Regions from separate parts of the Streptomyces azureus genome, predicted to be linked through region 4. Evidence: riboswitches for the same ligand, from Rfam matches in the RefSeq annotation. Region 4 holds a riboswitch; each other region holds the start of a gene.

Region 1 (3,730 bases), on a different contig from region 4:
TCCAGGTTGTCGAAGGCGAAGCTCGACAGCGCGCAGGCCCGCAGCAGTTCACCCGTGTCCAGGTCCAGGCCGGGCCGCAGGATCGCGCCCTGCGCGTCCGAGACGCCGAGCCCGATCGCCCGGCCCTGCCCCAACGGGCCCCGCTCATGGGGCAGGTAGCCGACCGGCTCCAGCCCCTCGTACACCACCGCGACCCGCGCCCGCGGCCTCACCAGACCGACGGCATCGGTGAACTCCGGTTCCATGAAGGGGTTGCGCGGTGCCTCCGACGCAGCGCGCAGCGCGCGCCAGCGCTCCTTCTCCCCCTCGCCGAGCTCCCCGGGCCGAGCCACACGTATGCGCCCACTGCTCAACCTGACCCCCCGATCAAGTCCCCCCTGGACACTTGGAAGGTACCGCCCGAGACGGCCCCGACGGTAGGTAGCGGACCATGTTGTTGCCAACTGGTGCAGAGGCCTTCAACCGGGCAATCGGCGTCCGACGCGCGATGAAACGAAGGGGCGCGCTGTCCGTATTCTCTGATCATGGCCGCACCCATCGCATATTCACTCATCGCCACCGACCTGGACGGGACGCTGCTGCGCGGCGACGACACCCTGTCCGACCGGTCCCTCGCCGCGCTCGCGCGGGTGGCGGACGCCGGTGCCCAGCACCTCGTGGTGACGGGCCGGCCAGCGCCGAGAGTGCGGCCGCTCCTGGACGACCTCGGCTGTACGGGGCTCGCGGTGTGCGGGCAGGGCGCGCAGGTGTACGACGCGGGCGCGGACCGGCTGCTGTGGTCCGTCACCCTGGACCGGGAACTGGCCGAGACCGCCCTCGGCAAGATCGAGGCCGAGGTGGGGCAGGTGTACGCCGCGGTCGACCAGGACGGGGTCGACGGGCTCACGCTCATCGAGCCGGGCTATCTCATGCCGCACCCGACCCTGCCCGCGGTACGGGTCGACCGGCGCGACGAGCTGTGGGGCGAGCCCATCAGCAAGGTGCTGCTGCGCCACCCGTACCTGACGGACGACGAGTTGGCGGCGACGGCCCGCTCAGTGGTCGGTCCACTCGCGACGGTGACGATGTCGGGGCCCGGCACGGTCGAGCTCCAGCCGTGCGGCGTCACCAAGGCGACGGGCCTGGCGCTGGCCGCCGAGCACCTGGGGCTGCGGCCGGCGGACACCGTCGCCTTCGGCGACATGCCCAACGACATCCCGATGTTCGACTGGGCCGCCCACGGCGTCGCCATGGCCAACGCCCATCCCGAACTCAAGGCCGTGGCCGACGAGGTCACCCTGTCGAACGAGGACGACGGCATCGCCGTCGTCCTCGAGCGACTGCTGGGCGGGACGGCTCAGTACGGGCCGTTGACGTTGTCGATCGAGCCGTAGCGGGCGGCCGCGTAGTTGCAGGCCGCGGTGATGTTGGCGACCGGGTCGTACGGGTCCCACGACGTGCCGTCCACGTGGTAGGCCTGGAAGGTCGGGTCGATGGTCTGGAGCAGACCCTTGGACGGGGTGCCCTTGGCAGCGTTCGAGTCCCAGTTGTTGATCGCCTGAGGGTTGCCGGACGACTCACGCATGATGTTGCGGTAGATGCCGTCGTACGAGCCCGGAATCCCCTTCTGCGCCATGATGTCCAGCGCCTCGCGGATCCAGCCGTCCAGGTTGTTGGCGTAGGTCTTCGCGGAGGCCTGGGTGGCCTCGGCGACGCCACCGGCGGGCTTCGCGGCCGGCTTGGCGGGGGCGGAGGACTTGGTCGCCGTCTTCTTCGCGGCGTCGGTCTTGGCCGTCTTCACCTTCAGCTTCAGACCCGGGTGGATCAGCTTCGGGTCGTCGCCGACGACGGCGCGGTTGTCCTTGTAGAGCTGCTTCCAGCCGCCCGACACGTCGTACTTGTCCGCGATGCGGTAGAGCGTGTCGCCCTTGGTCACGGTGTACGTGAGGGACTTGGCGGGCTGGGCCGCCTGCGGCACGGACCGTGCGGCGGCGGGTGCGCTCTGGCTCGGCTGGGCGGCGCTGGCCTGCGTCGCGCCGAGCAGCGGCAGGGTGAGTGCCGCTCCGCCGGTGCCGACGGCCACGACACGACGGGTGAGCTGGTTGCTTCTGGGGCGACGGTGCTTGCCTCGGGGCATGGCGATATTCCTCTCCGACGCCTGCGAGGTGAGCTGTCGGGTTCGGGCCGGGAGGTGCCCGGCCGCCCACGGCGCTGTGTGCCGTGGGCGGCTTCACCCCGAGCCGTTCCGCTGCGCGGACCGGCGACTTACCTGGGTCCCCCGCTCCTGCCATGCGTGAGTGAGTGGGTTCGTGTGGGGAGTCCGGGCGGTGGCAGGATTCGGCGTCCGCCGGACAGGCCCGGAACGTATGCGAGAGCACATGTCGGGAACAAGCACCTGAGTCACACATCGTGCCGGTCGACCTTGGGCGGGGGTATATGAGCCGCTTGATCCTTTGCGGGAGCCAAGGCTCAACTGGCGTCCGACGGAAGGACGTACGGGCCGGTGCCGGAGTGGGGCGTCGCAGGGGATAACGTGATTCAACTCACTGATCACAAGTCCGTGGGGCAATGGGCACCAAGGGGAATTTGCTTATCTAAAACGGCAAATCGTGCATAGTCCACTACTTCATGGAAAGTGGATAAATGTCTGCTCTTATGAGCTGATCGAAAATATTGCGGTCGTGATCGGATACCACCCGGCCTGTAACCATGGGCGCTGGCGGTGATCGAAACGTGACCGGATACGCTGACTCGAGTGATGGCAGCGACCTATCGACAAACCGCGTAATCACCGGCAGACACCAGCAGACAGGAGACCCCTCGTGACCGACGTCGGGCCGTTCGGGCTGAGCGTGCGGGACCAGGCTCTGGAAGCCGATGTCCAGGCCGGAATGGCGGCTGTCGAGGAAGGCTTGCTCGAGGCCACCAAGAGTGAGGTGCCCTTCATCACGGAGGCCGCCCAGCACCTGGTCCGGGCCGGCGGCAAGCGGTTCCGTCCGCTGCTCGTGATGCTCTCCGCCCAGTTCGGCGACCGGTACGCGCCCGGGATCGTGCCGTCGGCCGTCGTCGTGGAGCTGACCCACCTCGCCACGCTGTACCACGACGACGTGATGGACGAGGCCGCCGTGCGCCGCGGGGTGGCGAGCGCGAACGCCCGCTGGGGCAACTCCGTCGCGGTCCTCACCGGCGACTTCCTCTTCGCCCGCGCCTCGCACATCCTGGCCGACCTCGGACCGGAGGCGGTGCGGGTGCAGGCCGAGGCGTTCGAGCGGCTGGTGACCGGGCAGATCCTGGAGACGGCCGGCCCTCAGGACGGCCGCGACCCCGTCGAGCACTACCTGGACGTGCTGGGCGGCAAGACCGGTTCCCTGGTGGCGGTGTCGTGCCGGTTCGGCGCGATGATGTCCGGCGCCGACGACACGGTCGTGGACGTGCTGACCCAGTACGGCGAGCGGCTCGGCGTCGCCTTCCAGCTCGCGGACGACGTCCTGGACATCGCCTCCGACTCCCACGAGTCCGGCAAGACCCCCGGCACCGACCTGCGCGAGGGCATCCCCACGCTGCCGGTGCTGCGGCTGCGCGAGCGCGCCGCCCGGCTCGGACTCGCGGACGACATCGCCCTGTGCGAGCTGCTGGACTCCGATCTCACCGACGACGACCGGCACGCCGAGGCCCTGCGCCTGCTGCGCGCCCACCCGGCGCTGGAACAGGCCCGGCAGGACACGATCCGCTACGCCCAGGACGCCCGCTC
Region 2 (3,730 bases), on a different contig from region 4:
CGAGGCGCCGCAGGGAAGCGTCGGCGGCGGCCTTGATGTTGGCGGCGGACAGGCCGCGGAACTCGGGGTGCTGGCTGACCTTCGTGGCGACGACGACGTCCGCGCGGTTGCCGCGTGACGTGAGCCACTTGCCGAGGACGGTCTCGGACTCACCGCCCTGATTGCCCTCGACCCAGGCCGAGTAGACGTCGGCGGAGTCGACGAAGTTGCCGCCGGCGGCGGTGTACGCGTCGAGGACGGCGAACGACTGCGCCTCGTCGGCGGTCCAGCCGAAGACGTTGCCGCCGAGGGCGAGCGGGAAGACCTCGAGGTCGGAGGAGCCGAGCTTGCGAAGAGAAGTCATGCTCTGTGGCAACGACCGTACGGAACCGCTCATTCCACAACAGACGCAAAGCTCCCGCAAATACCGGCAGCCCTGATGTCGGCGGTCGTCATCAGGACCACCGGTGCTTCAACCGGCCTCCGAAGCTCAGACGTTCAGGCCCTTGCCCCGCAGCCACGCCAGCGGGTCGACCCCGTTGGTGGACCCACCGGTGTGGACCTCGAGGTGCAGGTGCGCCCCGGTGACGTTGCCGGTCGCGCCCACGCGGCCGATGACGTCGCCCGTGCTGACCTTCTGGCCGACGCTGACGCCGATGGACGACTGGTGCGCGTACCAGATCTCCGTGCCGTCATCGAGGGTGAGGACCGTCTTGTAGCCGTACGACCCGTTCCAGCCCGCCTCGGTGATGGTGCCGCTGTGCACCGCTTTGATCGGCGTGCCCGTGGGGGCGGCGAAGTCGAGACCGGTGTGGTAGCCGGAGGACCAGTAGGCGCCGGCCTGACCGAAGGTCGAGGTGATGGTGTACGCGGAGGTCGGCAGCGTGTACTGCTTGGCGAGAGCGGCGAGCCGCTCTGCCTCGGCCTTCTTCCGGGCCTCCTCCTCCGCCTTCCGCTTGGCTTCGGCGGCCTTGGCCTTGGCTTCCTTCTCCGCCTTGGCGGCGGCTTCCGCGGCCGCCTTCTGGGCGGCTTCCGCGGCGTCCTGCGCGGCCTTGGTCTCGATCTGCTCCTGCTGGTGCTCGACCTGCGCCATGATCCGGGCGCGCAGCGCCTCACCGGCGCCGGAGGTGCCCTGCTCGGTGTCGGCGGCCGCCGTGCCGAGGTCACTGAGCGGGGTGGCGGAGCCTTCGGGGGTGTCGTCGTCCGAAATGAGGGAACCCACCGAGGGAAGGTCCGGAACGGAGATCGACACCGGCGGCTTGCCGGTCTGGGCGCTGGCCATGCCGCCCGCGCCCACGGCGGCTATGACGCCGACGCCCAGGACGGTGGAGCTGCGGGCGAGGCCCCCGCCGCGCTGCTTGGTGACGCGATGCCGGCCACGGACGGGACGGATGGACTCCGCGGTGGGGTTCCATTCCTGGAACGGGCCCTCTTCGGTACGGTGACCGCCGTAGCCGAAGGTTTCGGTGTCGCGCTGGTTGGGCGCGGACGGGGCCGCGGGGGCAGGCCGGTTGGACGCCACGTGGGCGTACTCCTTTCCTTCCTTCTCGCCTACCGGGTTAGCTGACGGGTTCGGAGCAGGAAGGTCTCCTACGCGCGTATACCGGCCGTGCTTCCACGGCGGCTTCCGCGCGATTCACCCCAAGTAGTGGTTCCCCGGTTCCCTTTCGGGATTCGGCGCGTGCGCACGGAGCCGCCTTCTGTGACGGCTGGGACGACCGCGCTGCGTTATCGAACGTTAATAGACGCGCGGTGGGGATTCCAGCGGTTCCACTTGATCATTAACCTTTTTCGCGCGGACCAACCTGCCACGACCGGCTTAAATCGGGCGATTTGACCACTGCGCGAGTGACTCACGGGTTTTGATGGTGTGTCAGTTGTTATGCACAGCGGTGTGATTCACTCACCGACAGTAATGAGAAGCTCGGGAAATGCACCGAGGGCCGGAACCCTTTCGGATTCCGGCCCTCGGCCTTCAGTAGCGGGGACAGGATTTGAACCTGCGACCTCTGGGTTATGAGCCCAGCGAGCTACCGAGCTGCTCCACCCCGCGTCGTTGTGACTCCAGTGTACGCCATCCGCGGGACCGCTCGCGCACACCCGGTGCTCAGCGGCCCGGGTTGTCCGTATGGGTGAGGGTCTCCCAGGCGGTGAACAGGTCGTCGGTGCCGGCGGGCCGGGTGGCGTCCGGACCGGCGGCCCCGCAGGAGGAGACGAGGAGGGCGAGCGCGGTGAGCAGTGGCAACGAGCAGGAGCGCTGTCCCACGTCGCCCCCCACTGCCCACATGCCCGCTGCCTCCGCGCTGTCGTACCGGCCCTGGAGGCAGCGTGAGCCGGGAGGCGGCGGGGCCGCAGGATCTGTTGTGGCGATCGGCCCGCGCTCAGCGCAGCAGGTGGCGGTTGGGGGCCTTGGCCCGCTCCTCGCGCTCCGGGACGACGACGACCTCCACTCCGCCGGCCGCCAGGACGCCGCTGCCGTCGGCCCCCGGCACGAAGGTGTCCGGCTCGCGCCAGGCCGTGACCACGCGTCGTACGCCCGCGTCGAGGATCAGCCGGGCGCAGGGTGCGGGGCGGGAGGCCCGGCGGGCGCAGGGCTCCAGGCTGCTGTAGACCGTCGCGCCGGCGAGCCTGGGGTCGGCCGGGTCGGTCTTCGCCAGGGCCGCCTCCTCGGCGTGCACGACCGGGTCGCCGCCCTCCCGGGAGTGGCCGCGGGCCAGCTCCGTGCCGTCGGCCGCGACCACCACCGCGCCGACGCTGAACGCCGTGTCCGACGGCGGACACTCTGCCGCCAGTTCGCAGGCGAGGGCCAGCCAGTGGTGGTCGGCGGCGACGGGGAGAGGGCCGGTGCCGGGAGCGGTCGGCTCGTAGCGCATGAGGACCACGTCCTCGATCCGCCGGGTCTCCAGCAGCCGGAGCCGGCCGGACTGGTAACCGCCGGGCCCGAAGAGGCGGGGTGCCTCGGGGTCGCCGACGAAGAGCGGGGCGAGGACCAGCTGGAGTTCGTCGGCCAGGCCCTGGGTGAGGAGCTGGGTGTGAATCAGGCCGCCGCCCTCGACCATGAGCCGTCGTACACCCCGGACGTCGTGCAGGTGGGTGAGGAGCCGCCGCCAGTCGAGGTCGGCTCCGAGCGGGACGACATCGGTGGCATCTGCGGCATCGGTGGCGATACCGAGGGCACGGGCGCGTTCGGCCCCCTTGTCGGTCGTGTAGAGGACCTTCTCGCCGCCGGTGTGCCAGAACCGTGCCGCCGGATCGAGGTCGCCGGAGCCGCTGACCGTGACCTTGAGGGGGTACTCCGGCAGGCCGGCTGCCGTGCGGGCGGTTCGCCGCTCGGGTGAGTTGACCAGCAGGCGCGGGTTGTCGGCGCGGACGGTGCCGGCGCCGATCAGGATCGCGTCGACGGACGCCCGGACCTCGTCGACCCGGTCGAAGTCGGCCGGGCTGGACAGGAGCAGGCGTTCGGGGCCGGTGTCGTCCAGGTAGCCGTCGAGGGAGACGGCGGCGGACAGCAGGACGTACGGGTGGGGCATCGACGCTCCCGGCTCGTGGAAACTCGTGGCGGACGGCGGGCTGACGGGACGGGCTTGGTTCAAGTTTGAAACAAACCTACACTGGAGGCATGACGACTCGCTGGCTCACCCCCGAGGAGCAACGCGCCTGGCGCGCGTACATCGCCGCCTCGCTGCTCCTGGAGGACGCGATCGACCGGCAGCTCCAGCAGGACGTCGGCATGCCTCACCTCTACTACTCC
Region 3 (3,730 bases), on a different contig from region 4:
CCTACGAGGGGCATGACGCCGGGGACGGCGAGCTGCGGCTGCGCTTCCGCGACGGTGATCTGAGCATCACGCTGCACTACCGGATACGCTCCTCGACGGACGTCGTCGAGCGCTGGGTGACCCTCGACAACCGCGGCCCTGCCGTCGAGGTGCTGCGCGCCGACTCCGCCACCTGGACCCTGCCCGACCGCGACACCTGGCGGCTGTCCCAGCTGCACGGCCGCTGGGGCGCCGAGTCCCGGCTGGAGCGCTCCGTCCTCACCCACGGCGAGAAGGTCATCGGCAGCCGCCGCGGCCACACCGGTCACCAGCACCTGCCGTGGGTCGCGCTCGACACCGACGCGACCGAGGAGCGCGGCGAGGTCTACGGATGCGCCCTGGGCTGGTCCGGGTCCTGGCGGATCGCCGTGGCCCAGCTCCCGGACGCGCGCGTGCAGATCACCGGCGGGGCCGGATACGACGACTCGGGCCTGGTGGTGCTCGGCACGGGGGAGTCGTACACGACTCCCGTCTTCGCCGGGCTCTGGACCGACGGCGGCTTCGGCGGGGCGAGCCGCGCCTGGCACGCCTACCAGCGGGCGTACGTGATCCCGGACGCCGACCAGGACCGGCCGGTGCTGTTCAACTCCTGGGAGGCCACCGAGTTCGACATCTCCGAGGAGCAGCAGCGGGCGCTCGCCGAGCGGGCCGCTGCCATGGGCGTCGAGCTGTTCGTGGTCGACGACGGCTGGTTCGGGGCGCGTACGAGTGACCGGGCCGGGCTAGGTGACTGGACTCCCAACCCGGACCGCTTCCCGGGCGGCCTCAAGCCGCTCGCCGACCATGTGCACGGCCTCGGCATGCAGTTCGGGATCTGGGTCGAGCCGGAGATGGTCAACGCCGACAGCGACCTGTACCGCGCGCACCCGGAATGGGTGCAGTACCAACCGGGACGAAAGCGGACGGAGTTCCGGAATCAGCTTGTACTGAACCTCGCCCGCGAGGACGTCCAGGAGTACCTCTGGCAACAGCTCGACGGGCTCCTCTCCAGCGCCCCGATCGACTACGTCAAGTGGGACTTCAACCGCTGCTTCACCGACGCCGGCTGGCCGGACGACCCCTACCCGCAGCGGCTGTGGGTCGACCACGTCCACGCTCTTTACGCCCTGCTGGACCGGCTGCGGGCCGCCCATCCCGGAGTGGCCTTCGAGTCCTGCTCGGGCGGCGGCGGCCGGATCGACCTCGGTGTGCTCAGCCGCACGGACCAGGTGTGGACCTCGGACAACACCGACCCGCTCGACCGGCTCGCCATCCAGCACGGCTTCAGCCAGATCCATCCGGCCCGGGTCATGGCCGCCTGGGTCACCGACAGTCCGAACGCCATGCTCAACCAGCGGGCCAGTTCCCTGCGGTTCCGGTTCGTCAGTGCCATGGCCGGGGTGCTCGGGGTCGGCGGCGACCTCACGCGGTGGACGCAGGAGGAGCTCGCCGAGGCGCGGGACTGGGTGGCGCTCTACAAGGAGATCCGGCCCGTGGTGCAGCGCGGCGATCAGTACCGGCTGCGCCCGCCGGAGGGCGGCCTGAGCGCCGTGCAGTACGCCCTCGGTGACGAGACCGTCCTCCTCGCCTGGCTCCAGGCGCAGCGCTACGGCGAGCCCGTCCCGGCGCTCCGGCTGCGGGGCCTCGACCCCACGGCATCGTACGAATGCCTCGAAACGGGCGAAGTTCACCGGGGTGCCGTGCTGCTCCATCACGGGCTGCGGGTCGGTCTGCGCGGGGATCTGGATGCCACTGTCGTCCGGCTTAAGCGTAAGTAGCCTTTCTGTCCGAATAGGGAGTGCTTCGGTTGTTTCGGCATAACGTGCCCCGATCGTAAAGGAGATGAGGTCGGGGTGCGTGAGCATCGTCATATTCGTGACGATGCGTTGTTGCCATGTGCACGTAATTCTGGCGATATTCAGGGGCATTGAGGAAAGCGGGAGATCGGTAATCCACGCTCCGTGACGGAAAATGTGCCGATGCGTCAAGAAAAACGCCGTCACAGGCAACCGCAAGCTTGTCCCTTTGCGTCTTGGTCGCTTACGTTCCACACCAATCCGGACGGACGCCTAATCCTGCCGCCGCCCGGAGCCCGCACACACTGACCCGTGTACGGCAGGAGCGGGGGACCCACAGGTAAGACGCCTGTTCCGGTTCCCGGAACGGCTTGGGGTTAAGCCGCGCCTCGGCGCGGCCGGGCATCTCCAGTCCGAACCCGACAGCTCACCTCGTAGGCGCCGGAGAGGAATTCGCCATGCCCGCGAAGGGTAAGCACCGCCGCCCGAAGATTCAGCGTTTCACCCGCTCCATCGCCGTCGCCGGAACCGGCGGGGCCGCTCTCGCCCTTCCGCTCATGGGGGCCGCCGGCGCCCACGCCGCCACCCCGCAGTCGACTCCGGAAAAGTCCGTCCAGTCCGCTCCGGCCGCCGAGAAGAAGGCCGCCGAAAAGGCCACGGGCGCCCGCACCTACACCGTGCGGGCCGGTGACTATCTCGCGAAGATCGCCGACGAGCAGAACGTCGACGGCGGCTGGAAGAAGCTCTACGCGGACAACCGTGACGCCGTCGGCGACGACCCGTCGCTGATCCACCCAGGCCTGAAGTTGTCGATCGGCAAGAGGGCGGCAGCGGGCGAGCCCAAGTCCTCGTCCCCGTCCCCGTCGAAGCCCTCGGCCTCCAAGCCCTCGGCTTCCAAGCCCTCGGCTCCGAAGCCGTCCGCCTCCGAGTCGTCCTCGAAGCCGGCTGCCGCCAAGCCGGCCGCCGCGACCTCCAGCGGCTACAGCGCCCCGGTGGACGGTGCCACCGTCGGCACCCCGTACCGGATGTCCGGCAGCATGTGGTCCAGCGGCTACCACACCGGTGTCGACTTCGTCGTCCCGACGGGCACCTCGCTCAAGGCCGTCGGCGCGGGCACGGTCGTCTCCGCGGGCTGGGGCGGTGCGTACGGCAACCAGGTCGTCATCAAGCTGAACGACGGCAGCTACGCGCAGTACGCCCACCTGTCCTCGCTCTCCGTCTCGGCGGGCCAGACCGTGAGCGCCGGACAGCAGATCGGCCTCTCCGGTGCCACCGGCAACGTGACCGGACCGCACCTGCACTTCGAGATCCGCACCACGCCGGACTACGGCTCGGACGTGGATCCGGTCGCCTACCTGCGCTCGCACGGCGTCTCCGTCGGCTGACCGACCGCACGACCACCTGCCTCACACGCAACCGTCGGCCGGACCCCGATCCCCGGGTCCGGCCTTCGGTGTGTGCGTGGGCTTGTGGTGATCGGCCGGCCCAAGGGATCGACAGCGGGCGGCAGTTGGGACACAGTGATCCCGTCCGGAGTGCAAGCGCTTTCTAGAGCCTTCCAGGCGGATCCCCAAGGAGACGTGTCCCGTGCCGACCACTCGCAGAGCGTTCGCAGCCCTGGCCGCCGGAGCCGGCCTGGCGGCCCTCGTCCCGACGGGCGCCGCCTACGCCGCGCCCCGGCACCGCCGCCTCATCGCCCACGACGACTTCTGCCACGGCCTCGCCCAGTGGGCGACCGAACTCCAGGACAGCGGGAGCGTGACCGCCTCTCGCGGCGTTCTGGAGATCGACGTACCGAGCGGGGCGACCGTGTGGTTCAGACGGCGGCTCGACGGGCCGTACGTCCTCGAGTACACCGCCACGCCGGTCTCCGAGGGCGGGGTCAACGACCGTGTCTCGGACCTCAACAACTTCTG
Region 4 (3,730 bases):
CACGGCCGTGACACCGGTCGGCGGTTCGTGGTCGGCGACGGACAGCTCCACATCCGGGTGAGCCCGGCGGAACGCGCTGAGCACCGGCGGCAGCAGATGGATGCCCGCCGTCTGGAACGTCCCGAGCCTCAGGACACCCCCCGACAGACCGGCCAGCCGGGCCAGTTCGTGGCGAGCCAGTTCCAACTCGTCGAGCACGCGCCGGGCCCGTGCCACCAGCAGCTCGCCCGCGCCCGTCAGCCGCGCCCCGCGGTGATGCCGGACCAGCAGCGCCGAGCCCGCCTCCCGCTCCAGCTTGGCCAGTTGCTGGGAGAGCGCGGGCGGGGTGTAGCCGAGGCGCTCGGCGGCCCGGGTGATCGACCCGGCCTCCGCGACGGCGACCAGCGCCGCGAGCCGGGTCGGATCGTACATGTCTGACCTCCACAGACCAAAGCATTGCTTAAGGCCTGCCCAGGATATTCGACATACCTGCTGAAGGCTCCGGCCCGGCAGGCTGGCCGCATGGACGCACAACTCATCGCCTTCACCGGGGTGGCGGCGGGCATGGTCGCCATGCCGGGCGCCGACTTCACGGTCGTCGTGCGCAACGCCCTGGTCTCCCGCCGGGCCGGTGTCGCCTGCGCGCTCGGCATCGCGGGCGGGCTGCTCCTGCACACCGCGCTGGCCGTGGCGGGCGTCGCCGCGGTCCTGGCCGCCGTCCCCGCGCTGTTCCGCTCGCTCCAGTTGCTGGGCGGCGGCTATGTCCTGTACCTGGGGGTGCGGACGCTGTGGTCGCTGCGCCGGCCCCGTGCCGTGCCCGTCGAAGCCGCCGGAACCGTCTCGTCCGCCGCGCGTCCCCTGCGGCAGGGCTTCGTCACGAACGCCCTGAATCCGAAAGCGCCCATCACCTTCCTCAGCCTGCTGCCGCAGTTCGTGCCCGCGGGCAGTCCCGCGCTGCCCCGGACCCTGCTGCTGGCGCTGATCGTGGTGGTCCTCGCCCTGCTGTGGTTCCCGGCCGTGGCCCTGCTGGTGGACCGGCTGGGCCGGTGGCTGCGCGAACCACGGGCCGCGCGGGCCGTCGAGGGGGTCACCGGCGCCGCGCTGACGCTTCTCGGTGTGCTGCTCCTTCTCGAGCCGCTGAGGGCTGCCTGATGGTGCCGCGCAGCGGCGCGGGGATCCGGACGGTGCCCTGGGGCGCCGGCTCCTCCACAGTGGCCTCGGGCCGCCCGGGGCTGCCGTGCGTCTCCTCCCGCAGCCCCGCCCGCCGCACCAGCCGGGGGAGCAGCCCCCACAGGCCGACGCAGACCAGGAACGTCGCCGCGCCCGCTGCGATGCCACCGGCCCGACTGGTCGTCACATCCACCACCAGCAGCACGGAACCGCTGAACGCGAACACCAGCACGATCAGGCCGGTTGCGGCCAGTCGTGAGGAGACCTGCACGATGCGGGGCTTGGCGCCCTGCTGGAAGAGCGAGCGGTGCAGCGCGGCCGGTGCGGTGAACAGCGCCGCTGCCAGGACCGCCAGCAGCAGCGTGATGACGTAGGTGACGCGCTGGACCGTGTCGAGGGACGTGAAGCGCGAGGTGAAAGCGAGCGACAACAGGAACGCGAACAGGATCTGTACGCCCGTCTGGGTGACCCGGAGCTCCTGGAGCAGCTCGACGAAGTTCCGGTCGGCGCGTTGCAGCGGGGTCTCGCCGCGTGCGGTGCAGGGACGGTGCTCGGCCATGGGTCACGGGTAACCACTTGAGGCCGTGTCACGCTCCGGCGTGCGGCGGCGCGTCAGGGACGCCGCCGCACGCCGGGCGGATCACTTCACGCGCCCGTACCAGACGCTCTTGGTCCAGATCTTCTGCAGCCGCACCACGTCCCCGCTCTTCGGGGCGTGCCAGAGCTTGTTCTTACCCGCGTAGATACCCACGTGGTACACGTTGCTGCCCGAGTGGAAGAACACCAGGTCTCCCGCCTTGCGGTTCTTGGCGGAGATGTGGCGCGTCTTGTTGTACTGCTGGGCGGCCGTGCGGGGGAGCTTCTTGCCGACCTTCTTGAACGAGTAGAGCGTGAGCCCGGAGCAGTCGAACCTGTGCGGACCGGTGGCCCCGTACCTGTAGGGCGAACCCTTCTTCGAGGCCGCGATCTGGAGTGCCTTCGTCCCATGGGTGGCTGCCGAGGCCTCCGAGGAGAAGCCGGGCGTCACGATCGAGCCGCCCACCGCGGCGATGGTGAGGGCCGAGGCCGTACCGGCCCGGACCATGAGCGACGGGACACGATTGAGCGCAGTCATGCGCAACCCTTCGTCAGCCGCCTGTGAAGGATGACCTGTCGGATTCGGGCTGGCGAAGTTGCCCGGCCGCTGACGCGGCTTCACCCCAAGGGCTGCTCGGACCCGGTCATGGCGTGACCGTCCCGGCGACCCGTCGTGCTTGGGTCCTCCACTCCTGCCGATCCACTCCTGTCGACCGGTCATCCAGGCGGCGGCAGGACTCGGCGTCCGCCCGGACCGCCCCGCCGCTGCGGCGGGGGCTTGTCGTCAGTCAGGGATCTTGGCTCATGGTTGTCCCGAAATCCCAACGGAACCGGGGGTTTGTGTTGTTACTCACCACTCACCCGTTCGGGTGGACACGTCTGTGTTCGAGCCACCGTCCACGGGCCCATCGGCCGCCGGACCAGCGATGGAATGTCCTATTCCGCTCCTCGGCCACGCGCGTTGCGCAACTGGGAGGGCCCGAAAAAAGGACTCCCGTCTACTCCGGACAGGGGTACGTCGTTTGGTCCGTTTCGACTCAGGCCTGGACGCTCCGTCGGCAGGGCGGGCGTCCGGGCCGACGGATCCGCGTCAACTGACGGACTCCGGGGGCAGGGTGACGCGGGCCGTGCGCCGCTCGCCGTCCAGCACCCGCAGCGCCCGGCCGAGTGTGCCGGCGTGCAGTTCCGTCTCGCCCCGCTGATGCATCAGGGCCAGCGCGTCACGCAGCGCCGTCGCCTTGCCCACCAGGGCCTGGGCGGCGCGCAGTCCGCGGTAGGTGTCGCCGGGCAGCGCCGGGTTGATCCGGCCGAGCAGGTCGACGACCTCCAGGTAACGGTCGATCAACTCAGCCTCGGCGCGGGTCAGCGCGGGCAGCGGCGGCAGTTCGGGCGGGAGCACCGGCGGCTCACTCTCCGGTCGGCATGGCCAGAGTGGCCTTGCGGTGGGGGACGATCCGGTCCACCAGGCCGTACTCCACGGCCTCCTGGGCGGTGAGGACCTTGTCGCGCTCGATGTCCTCGCTGAGCTGCTCCCGGCTGCGGCCCGTGTGCCGCGCGAGCATCTCCTCCATGCGGGTCCGGACGCGGGTCAACTCGTCGGCCTGGATCGCGAGATCGCTGGCCTGCCCGCGGGCCGGCTCGGGCAGCGCGGGCTGATGGATCACCAGACGGGCGTCCGGCAGCGCGGATCGCTTGCCGGGTGTGCCCGCCGCCAGCAGGACCGAGGCGGCCGCGCCGGCCTGGCCCAGGCAGATCGTCTCCACGTCGCAGGAGACGTACTGCATCGTGTCGTAGATGGCCGACAAGGCGTGGAAGGTGCCGCCGGGGGAGTTGATGTAGAGCGAGATGTCGCGGTCGGGGGCCTGGTGTTCGAGGTACATGAACTGGGCCATCACGTCGTTCGCCGAGGTCTCGTCCACCGGCGCCCCGAGGAAGACGATCCGCCCCTCCAGCAGCTTCGAGTACGGATCCGTCGTCCGTTGCCCGGACGCGGTGCGTTCGGTGA

Evidence for each region. A riboswitch is a leader RNA that binds a small molecule or an ion and turns the genes downstream of it on or off. The one in region 4 is predicted to bind cyclic di-AMP.
Region 1: another riboswitch for cyclic di-AMP. It lies ahead of AOQ53_RS38765 (transglycosylase SLT domain-containing protein); the one in region 4 lies ahead of AOQ53_RS15185 (C40 family peptidase).
Region 2: another riboswitch for cyclic di-AMP. It lies ahead of AOQ53_RS24860 (M23 family metallopeptidase); the one in region 4 lies ahead of AOQ53_RS15185 (C40 family peptidase).
Region 3: another riboswitch for cyclic di-AMP. It lies ahead of AOQ53_RS36245 (M23 family metallopeptidase); the one in region 4 lies ahead of AOQ53_RS15185 (C40 family peptidase).

Annotation. Positions count from the first base shown of each region.
Region 1 is NZ_DF968533.1:179,866-183,595, forward strand. Features, by position in the region: gene AOQ53_RS38755 (GNAT family N-acetyltransferase) at 1-332, opposite strand, end outside; gene AOQ53_RS38760 (Cof-type HAD-IIB family hydrolase) at 525-1,373, shown strand; gene AOQ53_RS38765 (transglycosylase SLT domain-containing protein) at 1,337-2,116, opposite strand; cyclic di-AMP (ydaO/yuaA leader) riboswitch at 2,120-2,293, opposite strand; gene AOQ53_RS38770 (polyprenyl synthetase family protein) at 2,802-3,730, shown strand, end outside.
Region 2 is NZ_DF968333.1:21,510-25,239, forward strand. Features, by position in the region: gene AOQ53_RS24855 (aldo/keto reductase) at 1-343, opposite strand, end outside; gene AOQ53_RS24860 (M23 family metallopeptidase) at 470-1,501, opposite strand; cyclic di-AMP (ydaO/yuaA leader) riboswitch at 1,513-1,669, opposite strand; tRNA gene AOQ53_RS24865 (tRNA-Met) at 1,959-2,032, opposite strand; gene AOQ53_RS24870 (hypothetical protein) at 2,087-2,266, opposite strand; gene AOQ53_RS24875 (dihydrofolate reductase family protein) at 2,361-3,509, opposite strand; gene AOQ53_RS24880 (MarR family winged helix-turn-helix transcriptional regulator) at 3,599-3,730, shown strand, end outside.
Region 3 is NZ_DF968475.1:1,061-4,790, reverse strand. Features, by position in the region: gene AOQ53_RS36250 (alpha-galactosidase) at 1-1,796, shown strand, start outside; cyclic di-AMP (ydaO/yuaA leader) riboswitch at 2,108-2,270, shown strand; gene AOQ53_RS36245 (M23 family metallopeptidase) at 2,273-3,199, shown strand; gene AOQ53_RS36240 (DUF6250 domain-containing protein) at 3,402-3,730, shown strand, end outside.
Region 4 is NZ_DF968256.1:51,031-54,760, forward strand. Features, by position in the region: gene AOQ53_RS15170 (LysR family transcriptional regulator) at 1-411, opposite strand, end outside; gene AOQ53_RS15175 (LysE family translocator) at 502-1,131, shown strand; gene AOQ53_RS15180 (DUF6328 family protein) at 1,067-1,708, opposite strand; gene AOQ53_RS15185 (C40 family peptidase) at 1,790-2,263, opposite strand; cyclic di-AMP (ydaO/yuaA leader) riboswitch at 2,267-2,463, opposite strand; gene AOQ53_RS15190 (hypothetical protein) at 2,816-3,124, opposite strand; gene AOQ53_RS15195 (ATP-dependent Clp protease proteolytic subunit) at 3,132-3,730, opposite strand, start outside.